DNA from 3 places in the Lysinibacillus sp. FN11 genome. Region 3 is predicted to be linked to each of the others. Evidence: predicted binding sites of a transcription regulator. Region 3 holds the regulator's gene; each other region holds the start of a gene.
The links. Region 3 encodes CtsR, which represses protease genes until heat stress. Its sites were predicted from a motif close to ATGGTCAATAAAGGTCAAACA; they were not measured.
Positions count from the first base shown of each region.

Region 1 (4,950 bases), 760 kb from region 3:
GCTGCAATTGCCAGAAGACTATATACGATTATGAAAAAATTGTATCCGTACAATGTTGAATTACTTGTTCGTAAGAAAATGCGATTGAAAAAAAATAATGTGTATATATGCCGTGTAAGAGAAGGAGCGCGTGAGCTATTAATTGATTTAGAAATCATCTCAGACGACTTTCAATTTAACCATACTATCTCAAGAAAGCTCATTCAAAAGAGTGGCCAAAAAAGAGCTTATTTAAGAGGAGCCTTTTTAGCAGGAGGTTCCGTCAATAATCCAGAAACATCGGCTTATCATTTAGAGGTTTATTCTTTATATAAAGAACATGGTGAGGCATTAATGGATTTGATGAATGAATTTGAACTCAATGCCAAAACAATTGAACGTAAAAAAGGCTTTGTAACTTACTTAAAAGAAGCAGAAAAAATTTCAGATTTCCTTAATATTGTTGGAGCGCATCAGGCTATGATGAAATTTGAAGATGTTCGGATTTTGCGAGATATGCGTAATAGTGTCAACCGTATTGTGAACTGTGAAACTGCCAATTTAAATAAAACCATTGGAGCAGCATTACGGCAGGTTGAGAATATTCGATTTATTGAAAATTCAATTGGTCTTGATCAACTACCAGAGAAGCTTCGTGAAATAGCACGTCTCCGTGTTGAATACCAAGATGTGACATTAAAAGAGCTTGGTGAAATGGTATCTAGTGGAACAGTTAGTAAATCAGGTGTTAACCATCGATTGAGAAAAATTGATGAGATTGCGGATGCATTAAGGCGTGGTGAAAAAATAGGTGGTTAAGTTATCATACTTATCAGGTATGAATGTCATGCTAATCGCTTATTGTTCTTTTGCCAGTAAGTAAGGTAAGATAAAACTAATAGACGAACGGTAGTGAAGGGGAGTTTTGAGAATGATTGAGAGAAGAGTCCAGGTTAAATTAAAATTAGGACTACAAGCTAGACAAGCAGCATTATTTGTGCAAGAAGCAAATCGTTTTAGTGCTGATATCTTTCTAGAAAAAGATGAGAAAAAAGTAAATGCCAAATCCATTATGGGTGTTATGAGCTTAGCAGTTGCTAAAGGTACCGAAGTGACTTTAAGCAGTGAAGGTAACGATGCTGAGCAAGCGGTTACAGCATTGGCAACAATTATTGAAAATGAAGATTAACATTCATTAAATACAAAAGGCATCACAGAGCAATTCTGTGATGCCTTCTATTTTTTATTTATTATCGCTACGGTGCATAATATGATCGATTAAACCGTATTCTTTAGCACGTTCAGCAGTCATGAAGTTATCACGATCTGTGTCTCTTGCAATGACTTCAAGTGGTTGACCAGTGCGTTCAGATAAAATGCCATTTAATTTTTCACGTAAGAATAGAATACGTTTAGCAGCAATTTCAATCTCTGTCGCTTGACCTTGTGCACCACCTAGTGGTTGGTGAATCATGACTTCAGCATTTGGTAAGGCAAAACGTTTACCAGGTTCTCCAGCTGCAAGCAGGAAAGCACCCATTGATGCAGCCATACCAATACAAATTGTTTGTACCTGTGGTTTAATGATTTGCATTGTGTCATAGATAGCCATACCAGCCGTAATGGATCCGCCAGGTGAGTTAATATAAAGAGAGATATCTTTATCTGGATCTTCTGCCTGTAGGAAAAGAAGCTGAGCGACAATGGAGTTAGCAACATTGTCATCAATAGCACTTCCTAAAAGGATAATACGGTCTTTAAGTAGACGTGAATAAATGTCATATGCACGCTCACCACGACTAGTTTGTTCAATAACTGTAGGAATTAAATTCATGTTAAATCCTCCTTAAAAAGCTAAATTCGAATACCTTTGCTGAAAATTTTCCTTTGTATTTCAGCTGTATCCTTATCATACACATTATAGTCAGGGAAGGTCAAATATTAACCCTGCTAAAGTGAAATTAAAAAAAATAAATTGTTTTTGCATTCTATGGTTGAATTATATAGGATAGGCTTGTATAATGATTAAGGTTATAAGGTTTAAAGTACAGGACACTATTTTGCAGGTATGCTTCAAAAATGAGGGTTATCTACATCATGCTTTTCGTAAGCCTAGAGTGAGTACTTTTTTTTTTGTGTCTTTTGCCCTCGTGGTGTAATGGATAACACGTAAGATTCCGGTTCTTGCACTGGGGGTTCGATTCCCTCCGAGGGCGCCATTTTACTGATTAATTGATATACTGTTATAGCTCATCTCCTAATAAGTAGTTTAGCAGCCTGCTTACTGGAGATCGAGAGGAAGAATAAAGGGAATACTGTCCTAGTTGGCATTATTCCCCTATTTATTCCTTTCAAACCTTCAAAAAAGCAACAACTCCAAATTATTTTTTAGTGAACATACTGTACGTGAGACTAGTAATAGTCGAAAAAAAGAATCCTATCTGAGGGGATTCTTTTTTTTTGCCTAAATTTATCGAAATTTGGCATGGTTCTTATTGTATATATATTAGTTTTAGGTTAATTTTCTTGTTATTTATACATATTTTTTCAAAATATATGAATTTAATATAAATTTATATGAAAAAATATTTAATTTTATGCGAAAAGTTGTTGTCTAAATACTATAATGTTAATATAATTGACCTAATAGTCTAACATTTCCGAATTGCGAAAAATAATACGTAATTCGGAAAATTATCGAACTAGGGGGAAATACAATGAAAAAAACAGGTTGGATGTTACTGATGATAATTGCAGCATTAACATTAGCACTTGCCGGATGTGGTACAAAAGAAGATGCATCTTCAGGTAGCTCTTCTTCAGAAGATGGTGGAGATGGTAAAAAAGTTTATAAAGTAGGTACTGAGGCTACTTTTGCACCATTTGAATCTGTTGACGATTCAGGGAAAATTGTAGGGATTGATGTCGATATTTTACAAGCTATTGCAGATGAGATGGACTTTGAGGTTGAGTGGAATAATATTGGATGGGAGCCAGTGTTCCAAACAATTAAAAACGGTGAAACAGATATCGGTGCTTCTGGAATCACAATTACGGAAGAGCGTAAAGAATCATTTGATTTTACAGAACCGTATTATGAGTCTCAGTTATTAATTGTTGTGAAAGAAGATTCAAAAATTAAATCTCTTGATGAATTAAAAGATAAAAAAGTATCTGTACAAATCAATGCTACTGGTCATATGGCGGCGAAAAAGCTACAAGGGGAAGCAAGTACAAATATTATGGCTTTTGAAAGTCAGCCAATCGCTATTCAAGAAATGTTAAATGGGAATGTTGACGCAGCTATCGGAGATAACGCAGTAGTTTATGAATATATCAAAGCTCACCCAGATCAAAAACTAAAAGTAATTGAAGATGATGCATTCGAAAAAGAATACTATGGCTTCATGGTTCAAAAAGGAAATAAAGAATTGCTAGATAAATTAAACGAAGGTCTTAAAAAAATTAAAGAAAACGGTAAATTAAAAGAAATTACAGGCATTGATTTTCAATAAAAATGAATGAAATGATGCTTTAACATAGTAACTGTGCTAACAAGCTCATTTATTAATCGTAATTTAAAGGGGAATGGGGTTTTCGGATGGACATCTTTGACTTACGCTGGGACATTGTCTGGAACTACCGAGATATGTTTATACGAGGTATTGGCGTAACACTTATTTTGACACTTAGTGGTTATTTTGGCGGTATTCTATTAGGGCTATTTTTAGGCCTTGGAAAATTATCGAGTAAGAAATGGATTTATTGGCCATCTAAACTATATATCGATTTATTCCGTGGAACACCGATGCTTGTACAAATCTTGTTAATTCACTTAGCAGTTATTCCAACAATTTTTGGTCATTCTTTAGGTTATATGGTATCAGGGATTACAGCGCTTATTTTAAACTGTGCTGCTTATAATGCGGAAATTTTCCGTGCAGGGATTCAAAGTATTGCAAAAGGGCAAATGGAGGCTGCACGTTCTCTTGGATTAACGCATAACCAAGCAATGCGTAAGGTCATTTTGCCTCAAGCTTTTAGACGTATGATTCCGCCATTGGGGAATGAATTTATTGCATTATTAAAAGATTCTTCACTCGTAACTGTAATTGCAGCACCAGATATTTTATATGCTAGTAAGGTCGTAGCTGGTGCAAGCTTCCGCTTCTGGGAACCGTATATCGTTGCAGCATTATTATATTTAGTGTTGACATATGGTGTAACGAAGATTGTAGCATTTATCGAGAAACGATTTAGCAATAGTTACGTCCCTCGTAAAGCTAAGGTAGAAGGGCGGGAAGCAAGATGATAAGAATTGAAAACCTACACAAATACTTTGGCAAGCTTGAAGTATTAAAAGGAATCGATTATGAAATTCAAGAAAAACAAGTTGTCTGTGTTATTGGGCCATCTGGTTCAGGAAAAAGTACATTTCTCCGTTGTATCAATATGTTAGAAGAAGTAACGGATGGTGCTATTTATATTGAAAATGTAAAAATTAATGATCCTAAAACGAATATCAATGAAATACGCGCTGAAGTGGGTATGGTGTTCCAACAATTTAACTTATTCCCGCATATGACTGTTATCGATAATGTCACGATGGCACCTATGCAAATTCGTAAAATGAGTCGTACAGACGCAGAAGCTCTAGGACATGAGCTATTAAACAAGGTTGGGCTCGACAGCAAGGCCTATAATTATCCTGAGCAGCTTTCTGGTGGTCAGCAACAGCGTGTGGCGATTGCTCGTGCCTTAGCAATGAAGCCAAAAGCTATTTTATTTGACGAACCAACTTCAGCCCTTGACCCTGAAATGGTAAAAGAGGTGCTCGATGTTATGAAAAATCTAGCAGCTGAAGGGATGACAATGGTTGTTGTGACACATGAAATGGGCTTTGCTCGTGAAGTAGGCGATCGAGTAGTCTTCATGGATGGGGGCTATATTGTAGAAGAAGGGTCTCCAGAG
Region 1 covers NZ_CP102383.1:3,396,840-3,401,789, reverse strand. Annotated here, with positions in the region: gene whiA (DNA-binding protein WhiA) at 1-798, shown strand, start outside; gene NP781_RS17960 (HPr family phosphocarrier protein) at 911-1,168, shown strand; gene clpP (ATP-dependent Clp endopeptidase proteolytic subunit ClpP) at 1,223-1,813, opposite strand; tRNA gene NP781_RS17950 (tRNA-Arg) at 2,124-2,198, shown strand; gene NP781_RS17945 (basic amino acid ABC transporter substrate-binding protein) at 2,697-3,494, shown strand; gene NP781_RS17940 (amino acid ABC transporter permease) at 3,581-4,291, shown strand; gene NP781_RS17935 (amino acid ABC transporter ATP-binding protein) at 4,288-4,950, shown strand, end outside.
Region 1: a site for CtsR is predicted at 1,900-1,920, ahead of clpP (ATP-dependent Clp endopeptidase proteolytic subunit ClpP). Genes of this name have one in related genera too.

Region 2 (4,950 bases), 940 kb from region 3:
CGATCGATGAGTATTTTTGCAATTCCATCATCATTATTCGTTGCAGTTATTTCATTTGCAATGTTTTTAAGACTTGAGATACCGTTCCCCATCGCTACACCAAGTCCAGCATATTCAATCATTTCTAAATCATTGTCTTCATCGCCAAACGCGATAATGCGCTCACGTGGGATACCTAAATCTTTTGCCACATGCGCTATGCCAACAGCTTTATTTAAGCCTCGACGCACAATTTCAATAATATGAAGAGGTGCGCCCCAGCGACGATGCTCGATGACTTCAGCATGCACTGCCTGTAAATGATCACGTATAATAACCGAATTGGCTTCATTTGCCTGAATCAGCAAACTTGTGGGATTTTCCAAGAGATGTGTGTATAAATCACCAAGTGTAATTCTTGGATTCCCCATATTAAAAATATTTAAAATACGATCGTCTTCTGTGTGGACATAAATATCATCTTTTACCTCAGCGATAATATTTTCGTATTCATAACTGTTAATAGAATCAACAACATCATGTACGACACTTAAATCAATTGGTGTGTGCATATGTTGCCAAGAGACATTTTTAGGATGATGTACATATGCGCCATTAAAATTAACAATGGGTGTAGTGAGCCCAAGTTCATGATAATAAAGATCGCTTGCACGGTATGGACGTCCCGTCGCAATCATCACTTGATGCCCTTGTTCCTTAGCCTGCAATAATGTTTTTTTTGTTTTTGCAGAAATTTGTTGTTGATCTGTTAATAAAGTTCCATCTAAGTCTAATACGATTAAATGCGGTTTCATAGCTCGTTGCCCCTTTCCTATAGTTTGAATAGTATCTCTTTGTCTTACATTCGTCAAAATTTTGTCACAGTGAAAAAAGTTTGCTAACATAAAGATGAGATAATAGTTGGGAGTGACAATAATGTTTGTAGAAAAAGAAGTGTGGGGAAATATTCCTTTATTACATATACATACAGACAAGATGAATGAAGAAACCCCAGTAGTCATTTTTTTGCATGGCTTTATGAGTGCAAAAGAACATAACTTACACTATGCATACCAATTGGTGCATAAAGGGGTGCGTGTCCTATTGCCAGATGCAAAATTTCATGGTGAGCGTAGCGAAGGCCTAACGGAAATGCAAATGAATTTAAATTTTTGGGACATTGTTTTAAATTCTATTCATGAAGTACAACAATTATATGATGAATTAAAGAATAAAAATTTATTAGCTAGTCATAAAATTGGCATAGGAGGCACTTCAATGGGTGGCATCGTGACATCAGGCTGTCTGAAACTTTATGATTGGATACAAACAGCTGCAATATGTATGGGTGCACCTGGTTTTATAAAATTGGGTGAATACCAATTGCAACAATTTGCTAGAAGCGGAGTTAACTGGCCGATGTCAGAGGAAGACGTTGAAAAAGTTAATGAAGCCCTTGCTAAATATGATGTCAGTTTCACGCCAGAAAAATTCGCGGGTCGCCCTGTATTCTTTTGGCATGGAGAATTAGATAAAACAGTTCCTTTTCACGAAACATATAAATTTTATGAATCATTACGGGAATACTATGAAGCAAACCCTGAATATTTAAAGTTCATGGTGAACAAAAGGGCTGGACATGCTGTACCACGTGACGGTATGCTAGCAGCTACAGCATGGCTTGCACAGCATTTGGCATAACAGGGTGCATCTGCTATGATAAGGTTAACACTATGATGAAAGGAGAAATACGAATGGATCAGGATATGAAAGATAGCATGTTAGGTGCTTTAGAAAACGTAATTGACCCTGAGCTTGGCATTGATATCGTCAACTTAGGTTTAGTATATGATGTGGAATTAGATGATGAAGGTGTTGCAACTGTTACGATGACACTAACATCTATGGGTTGTCCACTTGGTCCAGTCATTGTGGATCAAGTGAATACGGCGTTAGGTGAACTTCCAGAAGTGAAAAGTACAAATGTTAATATTGTATGGAATCCACCTTGGTCGAAAGATAAAATGTCACGCTATGCAAAAATGGCATTGGGCGTACGTTAAGTTAAAATGGATTATTTAAAACCCTGCTTATTGAAAAATAAGCAGGGTTTTTGCTTGTAACGAAACTAATCGATACGGCATATTTGTAATGGACAATTTTCACAGGCAATTTCATTTTTTAAAAATTGTAAATCATGAATGGTAATAAATCCTTTATCAAAAGTGATAATCTCATGTTTTTTTAAATCATTCAGCATACGATTAATCATTTCCCGACTTGTCGCACACAAATTTGCAATTTCTGTATTTGTTAGCTGAAAATCAATAAAAATCGCGTCATTTTCTACAGGTTTACCATACGTATTGGACAGTCGAATGAGCGTTGAAAATAGAGCACCTTTTTTACCGTTTAACACTAAATCGCGCAAACGACTCTGATGCTTTAAGTTTTCTGTTTGTAGCCACTTCATGTATTCCACCATAACAGTCGGCTGCTCTTCTAGTAAATGCTCCAAAGATTTACGACTCAAAACATATAACGTAGAGGGTTCTAAAACTTTGGCAGTCATCGAATTATAGACAAGATTACAAAATAACGAACCTTCTCCTATTATGTTGTCAGGGCCACAAATGCGAATGGTTAATTCCTTGCCCGTCTCGGATTCTTGGCTAATCGAAATAACACCTGATTGGATGTAATAAATTTCTTTTGCCCGCTCACCCTCTAGAAAAATTTTATTTCCTTTATTCACTTTGATAAAAACACCGTGGTTTTGAAAAAGATCTTTAATTTTTTCAAACATATTATCCATTAAAACCATATCTCCAACACATCGCTTTCTTTTTGTAATAAATGGCGATTATTACAAAAGGATAGTGGATTTCGATACTAAAACACAGAAACATATCATTATTATAACGTAAACTTCCATAATAAGTGAAAAATTTTTAGGGCGATTTCTTTGCTAAGCTTTGTCGAGTGATGTAAAATAAAGTTAGTCAAAAAAGGTCAAACTTTTTTCATATAAACAAGAGTGGGTATATAAATAATGAGAAATATGAAAATAAAGGAGTGCTAGCTATGCAATTTCAACAAACAGACAATAAAAAACCATTAGAACAATTTGGCCGCAATTTAATTGAAGAAGTAAAAAATGGCAAGATGGACCCTGTGATTGGGCGTGATGAAGAAATTCGAAATGTAATTCGTATTTTAACACGTAAAACGAAAAATAATCCTGTATTAATCGGTGAACCAGGAGTTGGTAAAACGGCGATTGTGGAAGGTTTAGCGCAGCGTATTGTAAAAGGTGATGTACCAGAAGGCTTGAAAGAATGCGTATTATATGAATTAGATATGAGTGCGTTAATCGCTGGTGCAAGTTATCGTGGACAATTTGAAGAACGCTTAAAAGGTGTGCTAAAAGAAGTAAAAGAATCAGAAGGACAAATCATTCTATTTATTGATGAAATTCATACGATCGTAGGTGCAGGGAAAACAGATGGCGCTATGGATGCAGGAAATATGCTAAAACCTATGCTAGCACGTGGTGAATTACACTGTATTGGTGCTACTACATTAGACGAATATCGTATGTACATTGAAAAGGATCCTGCCTTAGAACGTCGATTCCAGCAAGTACTAGTGCGTGAGCCATCTATAGAGGATACAGTATCCATTTTACGTGGTTTAAAAGAACGCTTTGAATTACATCATGCCGTACGTATTCATGACAGAGCAATTGTTGCGGCAGCAGAACTATCCAACCGCTATATTACAGAACGATTTTTACCTGATAAGGCCATTGATTTAATTGATGAGGCTTGTGCAATGATTCGTACAGAAATTGATTCAATGCCACAGGAGTTAGACGCAGTCACACGTCGTATTATGCAGCTTGAAATTGAGGAACAGGCATTGCGTAAGGAAAAGGACGAGGCAAGTAAAAAACGTTTGGAGCAATTACGTGAAGAATTAACAAAGTTAAAAGAATCCTCTGAGGGCATGCGTCAACAATGGGAAGCCGAAAAAGAAAAGCTACACGATATTCAGAAAAAACGTGAAACATTGGATAAATATCGTCGTGATCTAGATGAGGCAGAAAGTAAATATGATTTAAATAAAGCTGCTGAATTACGTCATGGTAAAATTCCGACACTTGAAAAAGACATTCAGGTCCTTGAAAAGGAATTAGAGAACGGTGCAGAATCTCGTATTTTACGTGAAGAGGTAACAGCAGATGAAATTGCTGCAATTGTTTCACGTTGGACAGGAATCCCTGTAACAAAATTAGTAGAGGGTGAGCGTGAAAAACTATTACGTTTAAAGGATACATTACATGAACGTGTGGTTGGACAAGATAAAGCAGTTCAATTAGTGACAGAAGCGGTATGGCGTGCACGAGCAGGTATCAAAGATCCACACCGACCTATTGGTAGCTTTTTATTTTTAGGTCCAACTGGTGTAGGTAAAACAGAACTTGCCAAGGCACTTGCTGCACAATTATTTGATTCAGAGGATCACTTTATTCGTATTGATATGAGTGAATACATGGAGAAACATAGTGTGTCTCGACTTGTTGGGGCTCCCCCAGGCTATGTGGGCTATGAGGAAGGTGGACAACTAACGGAAGCAGTTCGCCGAAATCCTTATTCTGTGGTGCTACTAGATGAGATTGAAAAAGCTCATCCTGATGTGGCGAACATTTTATTGCAAATTTTAGATGATGGGCGCATTACAGATAGTCAGGGACGAATGGTGAATTTTACAAATACAGTAGTCATTTTAACTTCGAATATCGGCTCTAGTTATTTAATGGAGGCAAAGGAAAATAATGCTGCTGTGGAGGACTTAGTCATGACAGCCCTACGACAACATTTTAAACCTGAGCTTTTAAACAGAATGGATGATATCATCTTCTTCCATGCATTATCTACTAAACATTTTACTGCGATTGCCTGGAAGTAT
Region 2 covers NZ_CP102383.1:186,759-191,708, forward strand. Annotated here, with positions in the region: gene NP781_RS00805 (Cof-type HAD-IIB family hydrolase) at 1-794, opposite strand, end outside; gene NP781_RS00810 (prolyl oligopeptidase family serine peptidase) at 916-1,680, shown strand; gene NP781_RS00815 (metal-sulfur cluster assembly factor) at 1,734-2,042, shown strand; gene NP781_RS00820 (Crp/Fnr family transcriptional regulator) at 2,108-2,794, opposite strand; gene NP781_RS00825 (ATP-dependent Clp protease ATP-binding subunit) at 3,064-4,950, shown strand, end outside.
Region 2: a site for CtsR is predicted at 2,978-2,998, ahead of NP781_RS00825 (ATP-dependent Clp protease ATP-binding subunit). Genes of this name have one in related genera too.

Region 3 (4,950 bases):
AGGTTTGTAAATTTAATAAATAAATGGTATTAAATCTATTTTACTATTATTTGCTGAATATTTGGTTAAAAAATTGGTTATTTCTTTATTTTTTTTACTTTATTGTTAGTCCAAATGGTGAAGCAATGTAAATTTGAATTTAAAATAGGAAACCTGTAAAATACGAACTGTTTAGCAATATAAAAATCGTACGAAAATAAAAATGGAAGGAGGGGTGGTATGGAGAAAAAACGTTTTAAATTTGTTATTCCTGTTATGGTGATTGTTGCCATTGGCTCTGTTTATATGCTACGAAACTATCATGCTGAGGTACCAGATATTGAGCAATTATTAATTACAATATGTGCAGCTTTGGGATCAGGGGTATTAGCGTACTTTTTATTTCCACAGCAAGGTGATAATAAGATTGATGACAGAGGACCATATTAATAGATTAAAAAACTGCTCGTTTTTATTAAAACGAGCAGTCTTTTTATGGTTTAAACAGTTTAAACCAGCCTTTATGTTTAAAGACGGCCAACATAAAGATAACGATAATTATCATAATCCCGAGTACAATAAAATAGCTGTATTGCCCATGTAGCTCAGGCATGTTATCGAAATTCATCCCATACACACCAGCAATGAAGGTAAGTGGTATAAAGATAGTTGATACAATTGTTAAAGTCATCATAATGCCGTTCATTCGGCTAGAACTCATAGCCATATAACTATCTCGCATATCTGCTGTAAGCTCTCGATTAGATTCAACCATCTCTGTTAGCTTAAGTAGATGGTCGTAGATATCTCCAAAATAAGCTCTCTCCGATTTTTTTAGTGAGAAACGGTAAGAATTAAGAATGCGATATAAAAGATCACGCATTGGTAAAATAGTACGTCTTAAGTCAAGCAAGTCACTACGGAACTCGAAGACAATTTTCATGGCATTTACATTACTTTGGTATGTAAGTTCACCTTCTAAAGCATTTAGATGATCTTCAATTTTGTAAACGAGTGGAAAATAACTATCAACAATTTTATCAATGGTTTGATACGTTAGGTATACAGTACCTCGCTCCCAATTCTTCGGTTGGTTTTCCAGCATTTTTTGCACCTTCTCTATCTCAGGGACAGGATTTTTATGGAAGGTTATGATGAATTTATTGGAGGCAAAAATATTAACCTCCTCCGCAGCTAACGTCTCTTCGTTTACTCGATGAATGACAAAGAAATGAAAATCATCATAGAAATCGAGCTTAGGACGCTGCAACCTCATTAAGCAATCTTCAATAGCAAGAGGGTGAAAGTGGAAAAATGTATCCAACAATAATTCTTCCTCTGTTGTAGGACAATTAAAATCAACCCAATACCATTCAAATTCTTGCTGATGAATCTCTTCTAATGGAAAATCCTTTAACAATTGTTGCTGCTTTGTAATGCCAATGGTGCTTATCACGGTTTTCACCTCAAATTATTTACTACAAAATAGTTAGCGATCCTCTTTAAAGCATACCCAACCACCGAACAAAGTAGTGGCAAAAAATCTAGAAGGTTTAGTAAAGCCCGCACTTTGTAAAAGTGTTAAAATTTCCTCTTCACTCATAAAAGAAAGGGAACGAATGGATTTTTCCATCTCTGCTACTTCGGATAAAGAAAGTCTAGTATGCTGTAGCCAATAAGAACGCCATAAATCAAATTGTAGTTCTGTTTCTAAAGATCCTAGCTGACCATATTTTGAAACAAGGACAAACGGTGCTCCAGGTTTCAAATGTCTTGCTATTGCTTTTATTGTTTCTAGCTTTTCTTTATAATCGTGAATAAAATGCAAGACGAGAACACAACTTGCTGCATCATACTGAGTAGAGGACAGCGAAGCATCTAGTATTGTAGCCTGATGGAATGACATATTATTTGGTAGAGTGAGCAAACGCTCTTTAGCTATAGTAAGCATGGATTCTGATGGATCAATGCCAGTAAATGACCAGTGAGGTCTTCCTTCTGCAAGCTGTATAATTTCATTGCCACTCCCTGCTCCCACGACTAACATGTTAGCATTTTCTGATAGCCTAGAATGATAAAAAGTTTGTATTAAACGTAGCATGGTATCATAACTAGGCAATGTACGGCGAATACCCTTTTCATATTCATTTGCTAATGTGTTGTTAAATTCCAACGCTCCTCACAGCCTTTCAAAAAAATTTTAAAAAATCCTTCTTAATGTGAAACTATTGCGGGTATAGTTTCGTAAATAGTAGTACATAAAACATAGAATAAAGTTCAAAGAAAGGGTTGATATATATGGAGTCTAAATGGTCTAAAGTAATCATACACGCAAGTGCATTTTTTGCGCCATGGTTAGTGCCCATTATTTTCTTTTTAATTAGTTCGGATGAGGAAATAAAGGCAATTTCTATTCAAGCACTGCTATTCCAAATTGTCATGGGTGTTTTAATTGCTATCTCTGTTGTTTTAAGCTTTGTCCTTATTGGCTTACCATTTTTAATCATTTTCGGCATTATGCTATTTGTGGTACCGATTATCGGTATCGTAAAAGCATTGTCTGATGAACCTTGGCGTTATCCAATTGTTGGTCGCTGGGTATAATTTTCATAGACGCAAGTATATGCTAGTTGCATATGCTTGCGTTTTTTCTATGACGAATAAGGGTACATTAGGTGTATGAGGAAATTATTAAACCGTAAACAAATGATCGAAAAGTGCCTTTTTCGGTTATTAAAAAGCCATTTTCAAGACTTTCCACTTTTCTATGGGCGAAATCATTGCAATTTTTTTCAAGCGTTTTGTATAATATACTCAAAGAAAGTCAAAGATAGTCAAAGTCAGTGAAGCAAGCGAGGTGTATTCCTAAAATGCGTAATATATCAGACATCATAGAGGGTTACTTAAAGCAAGTACTTGAATTAGGTGGGGAAGGGCATATTGAAATTAAACGTAGTGAAATTGCTGATAAATTTCAATGTGTACCATCACAAATAAATTATGTTATTAATACAAGATTTACTGCCGAGCGGGGTTACCTTGTTGAGAGCAAACGTGGTGGTGGTGGATACATTCGAATTTTACGTGTCCGCGCGAATTCACAGATTGATTTGATCGACGATGTTCTCAGGCAAATTGAAGGTGGGGCATCACAAACGATGGCAGAAGATTTGGTTTACCGACTCATTGATGAGCAGGTAATTTCCAAGCGAGAAGCGAAATTAATGTTAGCAGCAATTGATCGCTCCACGATCGACTTGCATCTCCCATTAAGAGATGTCATTCGATCAAAAATATTGCGAGCAATGCTGACAACAATAAAATATGAACAACAAAAATAGTGAGGTGATGGAAATGATATGCGAACATTGTAAACAACGTAATGCGACAGTTACAGTAACACAAGTTCAAAGTGGGCAAAAAGTAGAGCATCATTATTGTGACGTCTGCGCCTCACAATTCCATCCATTTCATGCAGAGTTTAAACAAGAGCCAGTATCTATTCAACAGTTATTGTCTAACTGGTTTGGCTCTCCTACATGGCAAAAGGTGGGGGAAAAACAACAGGTACAACCACAGCAGCAAACATGCCCACAATGTGGATTTTCGTATAAGCAATTTTTAAAAGAAGGAAAATTCGGGTGCCCAAGCTGTTATGACACATTTGGAGATCATTTGCCAAAGCTTTTTAATCGTATTCAGGCAGGTCCACAACACATTGGTAAAATGCCTGGTGCTCGCAGTAATGTGTATGTTATTAAAAAGCAAATAGAGGATATCCGCAAGCGTATGAAATCCGCCGTAGATGAAGAACAGTTTGAAGAAGCGGCGAAGCTACGTGATGAAGTCAAAGAGCTAGAGAAGCATCTACAATTTGAAGGTGGTGATGTGACATGATGATTGAATCATTTTTAGAGCGTGCGACACCAACATGGATGCATATCAAAGATGATTACTCAGATATCGTCATTAGTACACGGATCCGCCTTGCACGAAATTTAGATGGCTATCGTTTTCCATTAGCATTTTCAGAAAATGAGGCACTGCAAGTGGAACAGGCCGTTACACATGCAATCAGCGATAGCCCAACGCTTCAAAATGATTATGCTTATTTTGCTATAAAGGATTTAACCCCTTTACAGCGTCAAATTCTTGTAGAAAAGCATTTGATTAGCCCGCAACTGGCTAAAAAAGAGCAAGTGGGCTCTATACTACTCTCTGAAGATGAATCCGTTAGCATTATGGTGAATGAAGAGGATCATTTACGCATTCAATGTATGACAGCAAGTTTTCAACTTCAAAGTGCCTATGAACAAGCAAATAAGATTGATCGTATCCTAGAGAAAGTATTACCATATGCTTTTCGAGATACTTTTGGTTATTTAACAAGCTGTCCAACGAATATTGGTACGGGGCTACGAGCATCCGTCATGATGCATTTACCCGCTCTTACATTAACTGGGCAAATGAATCAAATTATAAATGCCATGACACGCTTAGGAATGACTGTAAGAGGCATATATGGTGAAGGAAGCGAAAATCTAGGGAATGTTTATCAAGTCTCTAACCAAATTACACTTGGGAAGACAGAGGAAGATATATTAGCAGATATACAAAGTGTCGCTGAAAAGATTATTCAAAAAGAGCGACATGCAAGAGGTAAATTAATGGAAAAGGCAGAGCTTGCGCTAGAAGATCGCGTCTATCGAGCTTTAGGCACACTTACACATGCAAGGATTTTAACAAGTGAGGAAGCTGCTACTTGCCTATCTAATGTTCGTTTAGGAGTAGATTTACAATTGATTGATGGTATACAAGCAACGACCTTAAATGAATGTGTTGTTAGTATGCAACCAGGTTTTTTACAGCACTATGCAGGTGAGGCATTACCACCTGCTGAACGGGATCGTGTACGAGCGGAGATGCTTCGTGAGACATTATCCCAAGAACATGCGAATAAGCCTATAAATG
Region 3 covers NZ_CP102383.1:4,158,375-4,163,324, reverse strand. Annotated here, with positions in the region: gene NP781_RS21955 (hypothetical protein) at 220-429, shown strand; gene corA (magnesium/cobalt transporter CorA) at 473-1,435, opposite strand; gene NP781_RS21945 (class I SAM-dependent methyltransferase) at 1,469-2,152, opposite strand; gene NP781_RS21940 (DUF4870 domain-containing protein) at 2,278-2,583, shown strand; gene NP781_RS21935 (CtsR family transcriptional regulator) at 2,850-3,320, shown strand; gene NP781_RS21930 (UvrB/UvrC motif-containing protein) at 3,334-3,876, shown strand; gene NP781_RS21925 (protein-arginine kinase McsB) at 3,873-4,950, shown strand, end outside.